DNA from 2 places in the Lentzea kristufekii genome. Region 2 is predicted to be linked to the other one. Evidence: riboswitches for the same ligand, from Rfam matches in the RefSeq annotation. Region 2 holds a riboswitch; the other holds the start of a gene.
What was found. A riboswitch is a leader RNA that binds a small molecule or an ion and turns the genes downstream of it on or off. The one in region 2 is predicted to bind cobalamin.

Region 1: it holds a riboswitch for cobalamin, as region 2 does, so the genes downstream of both, cobN (cobaltochelatase subunit CobN) here and SK571_RS05680 (ribonucleoside-diphosphate reductase subunit alpha) in region 2, are expected to answer to the same signal.

What each region holds. Positions count from the first base shown of each region.
Region 1 is NZ_JAXAVV010000014.1:92,518-97,391, reverse strand. Features, by position in the region: gene SK571_RS27265 (precorrin-2 C(20)-methyltransferase) at 1-582, opposite strand, end outside; gene SK571_RS27260 (precorrin-8X methylmutase) at 579-1,199, opposite strand; gene SK571_RS27255 (hypothetical protein) at 1,196-2,272, opposite strand; cobalamin riboswitch at 2,281-2,415, shown strand; gene cobN (cobaltochelatase subunit CobN) at 2,451-4,874, shown strand, end outside.
Region 2 is NZ_JAXAVV010000002.1:450,601-455,474, reverse strand. Features, by position in the region: gene SK571_RS05695 (SDR family NAD(P)-dependent oxidoreductase) at 1-295, opposite strand, end outside; gene SK571_RS05690 (LysR family transcriptional regulator ArgP) at 528-1,385, opposite strand; gene SK571_RS05685 (LysE/ArgO family amino acid transporter) at 1,485-2,033, shown strand; cobalamin riboswitch at 2,231-2,442, shown strand; gene SK571_RS05680 (ribonucleoside-diphosphate reductase subunit alpha) at 2,550-4,874, shown strand, end outside.

The sequences.
Region 1 (4,874 bases), on a different contig from region 2:
CGCCTCGCGGACGTTGCCGAAAGTGCGGCCCAGCTTGAGGATCGCGGCGCAGTCGGTGTCGGCGAGGCGGGCCGCGAGCTCGGCGGGCGGCAGCGTGCCGGGCAGGATCGTGAGCACCTCGTCGCGTTCCACCAGCGGGGTGCCGAGGACGGCGGACGCGCCGCTCACGGACGTCACGCCAGGGACGACCTCCCACTCGTAGCGGTCGGCCAGGCGCTTGTGCATGTGCATGTAGGAGCCGTAGAAGAACGGGTCTCCCGCCGCCAGGACGACGACGTCGCGTCCGGCGTCGAGGTGCGCGGCCAGCTTGCCGGCGGCCTCCTCGTAGAAGGCGTCGATCTCGCCCTGGTAGTCGTCCGTGTACTCGGTCGTGACCGGGTAGACGAGCTGTTCCATGATCTGCGGATTCGGATCATTTCGGCTACGGAAGTACGGCGCCGCGATGGTCTTGGCGACCGACTTGCCGTGCCGGGCGCTGTGGAACGCCACCACGTCGGCCTCGCTGATGAGTCGCGCGGCCTTGACCGTCACGAGTTCCGGGTCGCCGGGACCCAGGCCGACGCCGTAGAGCTTGCCCGTCATTCTTCCTCGCTCGCGATCGCGTTGATGGCCGCCGCCGTCATGGCACTGCCGCCGCGTCGGCCGCGCACCACGAGGTGCTCCAGATCCGTTGCGGCCAAAGCTTCCTTGGACTCCGCCGCCCCGATGAACCCGACCGGGATGCCCAGGACCGCGGCGGGTCGCGGTGCTCCGGCGGCGATCAGGTCGAGGAGGTGGAACAACGCGGTGGGGGCGTTGCCGATCGCGATCACCGCGCCGTCGAACCGGTCCGCGAGCAGCTCAAGGGCGGCGGCACTGCGCGTGTTGCCGATCTCCTGCGCCCGCGCGGGGGTGCGCGGATCCTGGAGGTAGCAGAGGACCTCGTTGTCCTTCGGCAGGCGGCGGCGGGTCACGCCGGACGCGACCATGTTGGCGTCGCACAGGATCGGGGCGCCCGCCCGCAACGCCGCGCGGGCGTCGCGCACGACGTTCGGGGAGAACGCGACGTCGTCCGGCAGGTCGGTCATGCCGCACGCGTGGATCATGCGGACGACGACTTTCGCGACGTCGCCGGGGAACCTGGTGAGGTCCGACTCCGCGCGAATGGTGGCGAAGGACTGGCGGTAGATCTCCGCCCCGTCCTTGATGTACTGCGTCAACGGATCTCCTCGTAGCCGTCGCCGGTCGCGACGAACTCGATCACATCGCCGGCGGGACGGCCGCACCGGCGGGCACAGCCCGACCAGTGCACCGCGCCGGGCCTGTCGGACCTGCTCCCTGGAATTGAAATTGGGGGTACCCGGCCTGGCGCGTGTGTGTGGTGCGACGCATCGGCCTGTGCAGGCGCATGGGTCTGCGCGGGCGCATCGACCCAAGCGCGCACATCTGCCCGCACGTCGGAGAGCGACTTCGCGCAGCCGGGGCGGCCGGTGCAGGCGCTGACGCCGTGCCAGGGGGAGGCGGGGTCGGTGATCAGGCCGGTGACGTCGGTGCCGGCGGGCACGACCAGGCTGCGCCACGGGGTCAGGCGGAGGGGGACGCCGGGCAGCCGGCGGGCGTCGAGCCGGCCCAGCGGAACTCCCGGGGTCAACGGTGAAGGTGCGACAGGAGTCACAACCGGGGTGAAGCGAGGGGCGTCGGTGGCGCCGAAGTGAGCGGTGATCTTTCGCACACCGTCGTCCACTTCGGACAGGCGCCAGGCGGGTCCGCGCATCGACTGGAACAGGCGGGCGGCGGTCACGACGGCGTCGACCGGGTCGGACACGCGGACACCTGTATCGGTACCGGCGAGCAGGAGCACGTCCCCGGCGAGCCCGAGGTCGCCGCCCAGTCCGCTCACCGAAGCGCCGACCGTGACCAGGAAACGCCCTGGTAGCGAGGCCAGTCCGGGGTCCGCGCACAGCGCCGCGTCCAGCGCGTCGACCAGGGCCTGGTTGTCGTCCATGGGCGCCGCGATGATGTTGCGGATGCGCTCGTGCGACCAGGAGGGCAGCAGGCCCGCCGCACGCATCCGCTCGCCCAGCTCCACCCCGTCCGCGAGCCCCCTGATCTGGAGGTTCGCCCGCGAGGTCAGCTCGATCGAACCGGTGCCCAGTTCGGCGGCGGCAAGACGGACGGCATCCCACTGAGCAGCGGAAAGAGTGCCGCCAGGCACCCGGATGCGCGCCAGCCCGCCGTCGGCCGCGGCGTGCAGCTCGACGGCGCCGGGGCAGGCGTCCGGGTGACTACGCATAGGTCGGACTGTAACCCGCCGGTTAGGGTGAGCCCGAACGACGAAGCGCAGGAGGAAGCCGGTGTGAATCCGGCGCGGTCCCGCCACTGTGACCAGCGAACACCGCTGGGAGTCAGGAACTCCGCTTCGCCAGTCACCCGCACTTTGGGGCGAGGACCCCACGAGGGATGGAGCCTGCGTGATCCTGCTGCTGTCGACCTCCGACACCGACCTGCTGTCGGCGCGTGCGAGCGGAGCCGAGTACCGGCTCGGCAACCCCGCCCGGCTCACCGTCGACGACCTGCCCGCGCTGGTCGACGGCGTCGAGCTCGTCCTCGTGCGCATCCTCGGCGGTCGCCGGATGTGGGAGGAGGGCCTCGACTGGCTGCTGGCCGGGGGCCTGCCCGTGGTGGTGCTCGGCGGTGAGCAGCAGCCCGACGCGGCGCTGATGGAGCTCTCCACGGTGCCCGGTGGCGTCTGCGCGGAGGCGCACCTCTACCTCGCGCACGGCGGCCCGGCGAACCTCACCGAGCTGCACAAGTTCCTGTCCGACACCGTGCTGCTGACCGGCCACGGCTTCGAGGCCCCCGCCGCCACTCCCTCGTGGGGTGTGCTGGAACGGGAGACCCGGCCGGAAGAGGGCCCGACGGTCGCGGTGCTCTACTACCGCGCGCACCACGTCGCCGGGAACACGGCCTTCGTGCACGCCCTGTGCGATGCGATCGAGGCCAAGGGCGGCAGGCCGCTGCCGGTCTACTGCTCCTCGCTGCGCACCGCCGAACCCGAGCTGCTCGACACGCTGCGCCAGGCCGACGCGCTGGTCGTGACGGTGCTCGCGGCCGGCGGCACGAACCCCGCCAAGGCGTCCGCCGGTGGCGACGACGAAGCGTGGGACGTCGGTGCGCTGGCCGCGCTCGACGTGCCGATCCTGCAGGGCCTGTGCCTCACGTCGAGCCGCGAGTCCTGGGACTCCAACGACGACGGACTGTCTCCTTTGGACACCGCGACCCAGGTCGCGATCCCCGAGTTCGACGGCCGGATCATCACGGTTCCGTTCTCCTTCAAGGAGATCGACGCCGACGGCCTCACGGTCTACGTCGCCGACCCGGAACGGGCGCTGCGCGTCGCGGGCATCGCGGTCCGGCACGGCCGTCTCCGCCACATCCCGGTCGCCGACCGCAAGGTCGTCGTGATGCTGTCGGCCTACCCGACGAAGCACTCCCGCATCGGCAACGCGGTCGGGCTCGACACGCCCGCGTCGACCGTCCGGCTGCTGAAGGCCATGCAGGAGCACGGTTACGACATCGGTGACGAGCTGCCGGGCGTGCAGGAGCTCGACGGCGACAAGCTGATCCACGCGCTGATCGCGGCCGGTGGGCAGGACGCCGACTGGCTGACGCAGGAGCAGTTCGAGAGCAACCCGATCCGCATCGCGGCGGCCGACTACCGCGAGTTCCACGAGACGCTGCCCGACGAGTTCCGCGAGTCGATGCGCGAGCACTGGGGCGAGGCGCCGGGCTCGTTGTTCGTCGACTTCTCGAAGTCGAAGGACGGCGAGATCGTGCTGGCCGCGCTGCGGTCCGGCAACGTCGCGGTGATCGTCCAGCCGCCGCGCGGGTTCGGCGAGAACCCGATCGCGATCTACCACGACCCCGACCTGCCGCCGTCGCACCACTACCTGGCCGCGTACCGGTGGATCGAGTCCAACTTCGGTGCCGACGCCGTCGTGCACGTCGGCAAGCACGGCAACCTGGAGTGGTTGCCGGGCAAGACGGTCGGCATGTCGGCGTCCTGCGGCACGGACGCCGCGCTCGGCGACCTGCCGCTGATCTACCCGTTCCTCGTCAACGACCCCGGCGAGGGCACGCAGGCGAAGCGGCGCGCGCACGCCACGCTGGTCGACCACCTCGTGCCGCCGATGGCCCGCGCCGACAGCTACGGCGACATCGCGCGCCTGGAGCAGTTGCTGGACGAGTACGGGAACATCTCCGCGATGGACCCGGCCAAGGTGCCGGCGATCCGCGCGCAGATCTGGACGCTGATCAAGGCCGCGAAGCTCGACCACGACCTGGGACTCGACGACCGGCCCCACGACGCGGAGTTCGACGAGTTCATCCTGCACGTCGACGGCTGGCTGTGCGAGGTCAAGGACGTCCAGATCCGTGACGGCCTGCACGTCCTCGGCGAGGCACCGACCGGCAGCGTCCGCGTCAACCTCGTGCTGGCGATGTTGCAGGCACGGCAGATGTGGGGCGGTCAGGTCGCCGCGCTGCCCGGCTTGCGCGAGGCACTCGGCCTCACCACCACGGGCCGCGAGGACGTCGACGCCGTGGAAGAACAGGCTCGCGTGCTCGTCCAGGCGATGGAGGACGCGGGCTGGGACCGTTCCGCCGCGGCGGGTCTGCACGAGTCCGAGGACGTGCGGAAGATCCTGGAGTTCGCGGCGGACGAGGTCGTGCCCCGGCTCGCGCGCACCACGGACGAGATGACGAACGTCCTGCACGCGCTGGACGGCGGCTACATCCCGGCCGGCCCGTCCGGTTCTCCGTTGCGCGGCCTGGTGAACGTGCTGCCGACCGGCCGCAACTTCTACTCGGTCGACCCGAAGGCCATCCCGTCGCGC
Region 2 (4,874 bases):
AGTCCTCGACGCTCATCTCGACCATCGGCGTGCCCTGGACGTCGTTGTCGGTGGTGACGTTGACGGAGATGTCGATCCGCTCGAACGCGGCGGCGTGCCGGTCCACCGCCTGCTCGTCCAGCGCGTCGACCACGGCGTACTCGGCGCCGAGCTCGGCGGCCTTGGCCTTGAGCGTCGCCTCCGTGCGGCCGGCCAGGTGCACGGTGGCGCCCGCTTCGGTGAACGCGGCGGCGATCGCGCCGCCCACGCTGCCCGCACCGCCGTAGATGACTGCGGTCTTCCCGTTGAGGTTCATCGGCTCGCCGGTCATGGTGTCGAGGCTAACTCGTCCAAAACCTCGCGGCTCGCTGATGACGACAGGCGTCTGCAAGTACCACCAACCCTTGATCGAATCGCCGTCGACCACACCCAACCTGTGTCCTGTCCGCTCGTACGTCCGTCAAGCTGTTGGTAGCAAGAAAGTGCCTGTTGATGTTGAGTTGGTGGTACTTGCAGACGCCATCAAGGCCGGGCGACGTGCTCGACGCCTAGCGCAGTGCGATGCGTGCCTCGGCCGCGACCGCCTCGGCCACCGCGGTCAGCGCCGGCGACTCGAGCTTCCACTGCTGCCAGTACAGCGGCACGGAGATGGTGCGGCCCGGCACGAGGTCGACGAGGCCGTCCTGGAGTTGTTGCGGTGGCACCATTCCCCAGCCGAGGCCGGCCACGATCGCCCGCACGTACACCTCGGACGACGGCACGTAGTGGCGGTGGTCCGAGGCACCACGGCCGCGGGTCAGCGTGCGCACGAAGCGGTCCTGCAGGTCGTCGTTGCGGTCGAACACGACGACCGGCGCGCCCGGCAGCCACGACTTCGGCGGGCCGTCCTCGTGGCGCTCCACAAAGGACTCCGAAGCCATTGCCGCGTAACGGATCTCGCCCAGCTTCGTCACCGAGCAGCCCGCCACCGGCTCGCGCGAGGACGTCACCGCCGCCATCACCAGGCCCTGCCGCAGCAACGCCGTCGTGTGGTCCTGGTCCTCGCGGTGCAGGTCGAACGAGATCCGCAGGTCGGGCGACACCCGTTGCAGGGCGGGCAGGAACCACGTGGCGAGCGAGTCGGCGTTCACCGCGATCGGCACCCGCACGACCGCGTCCGCGCCGAGCGCCGCGTCGAGGTCCTGGTCCAGAGCGAGCAGTTGCCGACCGTAGCGGACGATCACCTCGCCCGACGGCGTCAGCCGCACCGGGCGCGCCCGCACCAGCAGCACGCGGCCCGTCCGTTGCTCCAGGGCCTTGATGCGTTGCGAGACAGCGGAAGGTGTGACGTGCAGCGCGGCGGCGGCCGCGTCGAACGTGCCCGCGTCGACGACCGCGAGCAGCGTCCGCACCAGGTCGAGATCCATCACAGCCGCTAATGGTACGTAAGAATCTTTAGCTGGTCTCATCAAGACGGCGTAAATACCGTGGAAAGCGTGACTGACCTGCTGCTCGGCTTCGGCACCATGATGACCCTGATCGTCGCGATCGGCGCGCAGAACGCTTTCGTGCTGCGCCAAGGACTTCGGCGACACGCGGTGGCGCAGGTCGTCGCCGTGTGCGCCCTCTCGGACGCGATCCTGGTCGCGGTGGGCGTCGCCGGGTTCGGCGTGATCGTGAAGAAGTTTCCGCAGGCCATCGCGGTCGCGGCGGTCGTGGGCGGGATCTTCCTGCTGGGGTACGGGTTTCTGGCGGCGCGCAGGGCGTTCAGGCCGTCGGTGCTGAACGCGGGAACGGAGACGAACAGCCGGCCCGTGCTGACGGCGCTCGCACTGACGTGGCTCAACCCCCACGTCTACCTCGACACGCTGTTGCTCCTCGGCTCCATCGCGGCCGGACGGTGGCTGTTCGGGGTCGGCGCCGTGACGGCGAGCATCACCTGGTTCGTCGCGCTCGGGTTCGGCGCGCGGCTGCTCAGCCCGTTGTTCGCGAAGCCCCGCGCGTGGCGGGTGCTGGACGGCCTGATCGCCGCCGTGATGATCACTCTCGGGGTGACCCTGATCGCCGGGTCGTGATCATCACCAGCACCGCCGCGACGGCCAGGACACCGCTCGTCACGGGCGCCGCCGTCCCGGCGAAAAGGGACGCCGAAGCGAGGCCCGCACTGACCAGAGCACCGATGACGACCCGAGGCCGAAGATCACCCACGTTTCCGACCCTAGCCCACGACACGCGCATGTTGGGTGGTGATCCAGACCCCACCACCACATGTAGTATCTGCCGCGCCAGTGGTTCACCGACCCGACTCAACCGGGCCGGTGAGGCAAGAGGGAACCCGGTGGGAATCCGGGACTGCCCCGCAGCGGTGAGTGGGAACGAAAGCCGTCAACGAAGCACTGGGTCGCGAGACCTGGGAAGCGACGGCCGGTAGGCGCTAGAGGTACGCCCACGAGTCCGAAGACCTGCCATTGGTGTGCGCGCAAGCCTGCGCGCACGACACGGTGCCCCGAGGGAGGGCGGCTGTGTGCACCAGTGGTGTCGACCGCTGGCGCGCGCACGCGTTTCCTCGGGCCGATCTCGGAGGAGAGAGCGTGCCCGACCGCCTTTCAGTGGTCATCAACGAAGCTTGCGCCGACCTGCCCAACGCGTCGGCCGAGGCGGTTCTGGCCGAGACCAAGCGCAACCTCTACGACGGCATCACCGACGCCGAGCTCGCGCTCGCGCCGATCATGGCCGCCCGCACGATGGTCGAGCACGACCCGGACTACTCCTACGTCAGCGCCCGGCTGCTGCTGGACAAGCTCCGCGCCGAGGCCTGCGGAATCCCCTTGTCGCACGCCGAGATGACCGAGCGCTACCCGTCGTACTTCGCGGACTTCGTCCGCTACGGCATCGAGCTCGGGCAGCTCGACCCGCGCCTGGCCGACTTCGACCTGGCCAGGCTCGGCGCCGCGCTCGACGCCTCCCGTGACCTGAACTTCCAGTTCCTGGGCATGCAGACGCTCTACGACCGCTACTTCCTGCACCACGACGACCGCCGTTACGAGCTGCCGCAGGCGTTCTTCATGCGCGTCTCGATGGGCCTCGCCCTCGAAGAGGACGACAGGAACGCCCGCGCGATCGAGTTCTACGAGCTGCTGTCGAGCTTCGACTTCATGTGCTCGACGCCGACCCTGTTCAACTCGGGCACCACGCGCCCGCAGCTCTCGTCGTGCTTCCTCACCACCGTGGACGACGACCTCGCCGCCATCTTCCACGGCATCAGCAACAACGCGCTGCTCTCCAAGTTCGCCGGCGGTCTCGGCAACGACTGGACCCCGGTGCGCGGCATCGGCGCGCACATCAAGGGCACCAACGGCAAGTCGCAGGGCGTCGTGCCGTTCCTCAAGGTGGCCAACGACACCGCGGTAGCGGTGAATCAGGGCGGGCGCCGCAAGGGCGCGGTCTGCGCCTACCTGGAGACCTGGCACATCGACGTCGAGGAGTTCCTCGACCTGCGCAAGAACACCGGCGACGAGCGGCGCCGCACGCACGACATGAACACCGCGAACTGGGTGCCGGACGAGTTCCTGCGCCGTGTGCGCGCGAACGGGCAGTGGACGCTGTTCTCCCCCGACGAGGTGCCGGACCTGCACGACGCGTTCGGCAGCGAGTTCGCCGAGAAGTACCGCGCGTACGAGGAGAGGGCCGGCAACGGCGAGATCAAGGTCTTCCGCCGCGTGCAGGCCGTCGACCTGTGGCGGCGCATGCTGACCATGCTGTTCGAGACCGGCCACCCGTGGATCACGTTCAAGGACCCGTGCAACCTGCGTTCGCCGCAGCAGCACAGCGGTGTCGTGCACTCGTCCAACCTGTGCACCGAGATCACGCTGAACACCGCGGCCGACGAGGTCGCGGTCTGCAACCTCGGCAGTGTCAACCTCGCCCGGCACGTGACAGAGGCCGGCATCGACCACGCCCGGCTCGAGAAGACCGTGCGCACCGCGGTGCGGATGCTCGACAACGTGATCGACGTGAACTACTACACGATCCCGGAAGCCAGGAACTCCAACCTGAAGCACCGGCCGGTAGGCCTTGGCCTGATGGGTTTCCAGGACGCGCTGTTCACGCTCGGCACGCCAATGGCGTCGCAGGAGGCCGTCGAGTTCGCCGACCGCAGCATGGAGGAGATCAGCTACTACGCGATCTCCGCGAGCGCCGAGCTGGCGCGGGAACGCGGCGCCTACGCGTCGTTCGAGGGATCGTTGTGGAGCAGGGGGATCCTGCCGATCGACTCGGTCGAGGTCCTGGCCGCCGCGCGCGCCGAGGGTGAGCTGGAGCAGAACCGCGAGTCCACGATGGACTGGGCGCCGGTCAGGGAGATGGCCCGCAAGGGCATGCGGAACTCGAACGTCATGGCGATCGCGCCGACCGCGACCATCGCGAACATCACCGGCGTCAACCAGTCGATCGAGCCGCTGTACCGCAACCTGTACGTGAAGTCGAACATGTCCGGCGACTTCACCGTGATCAACCCCGACCTGGTGCGGGCGCTCAAGCAGCGCGGGCTGTGGGACGAGCGGATGGTCTCGGACCTCAAGCTGCACGACGGCAGCCTCGGCGCGATCGACCGGGTGCCGCCGTACCTGAAGGCCCTGTACGCCACGGCGTTCGAGGTCGACAGCTCGTGGCTGATCGAGGCCGGCAGCAGGCGTCAGAAGTGGATCGACCAGGCGCAGTCGCTGAACCTGTACCTCTCGCAGCCGAGCGGCCGCAAGCTCGACGAGCTCTACCAGCTGGCGTGGCTGCGCGGCCTCAAGACCACGTACTACCTGCGCACGCAGAGCGCGACGCACGTGGAGAAGTCCACGTTGCAGGGCACCGACGGCAAGCTCAACGCCGTCTCCCCCGTCGCAGTGGACCCGAACTGCTCCATC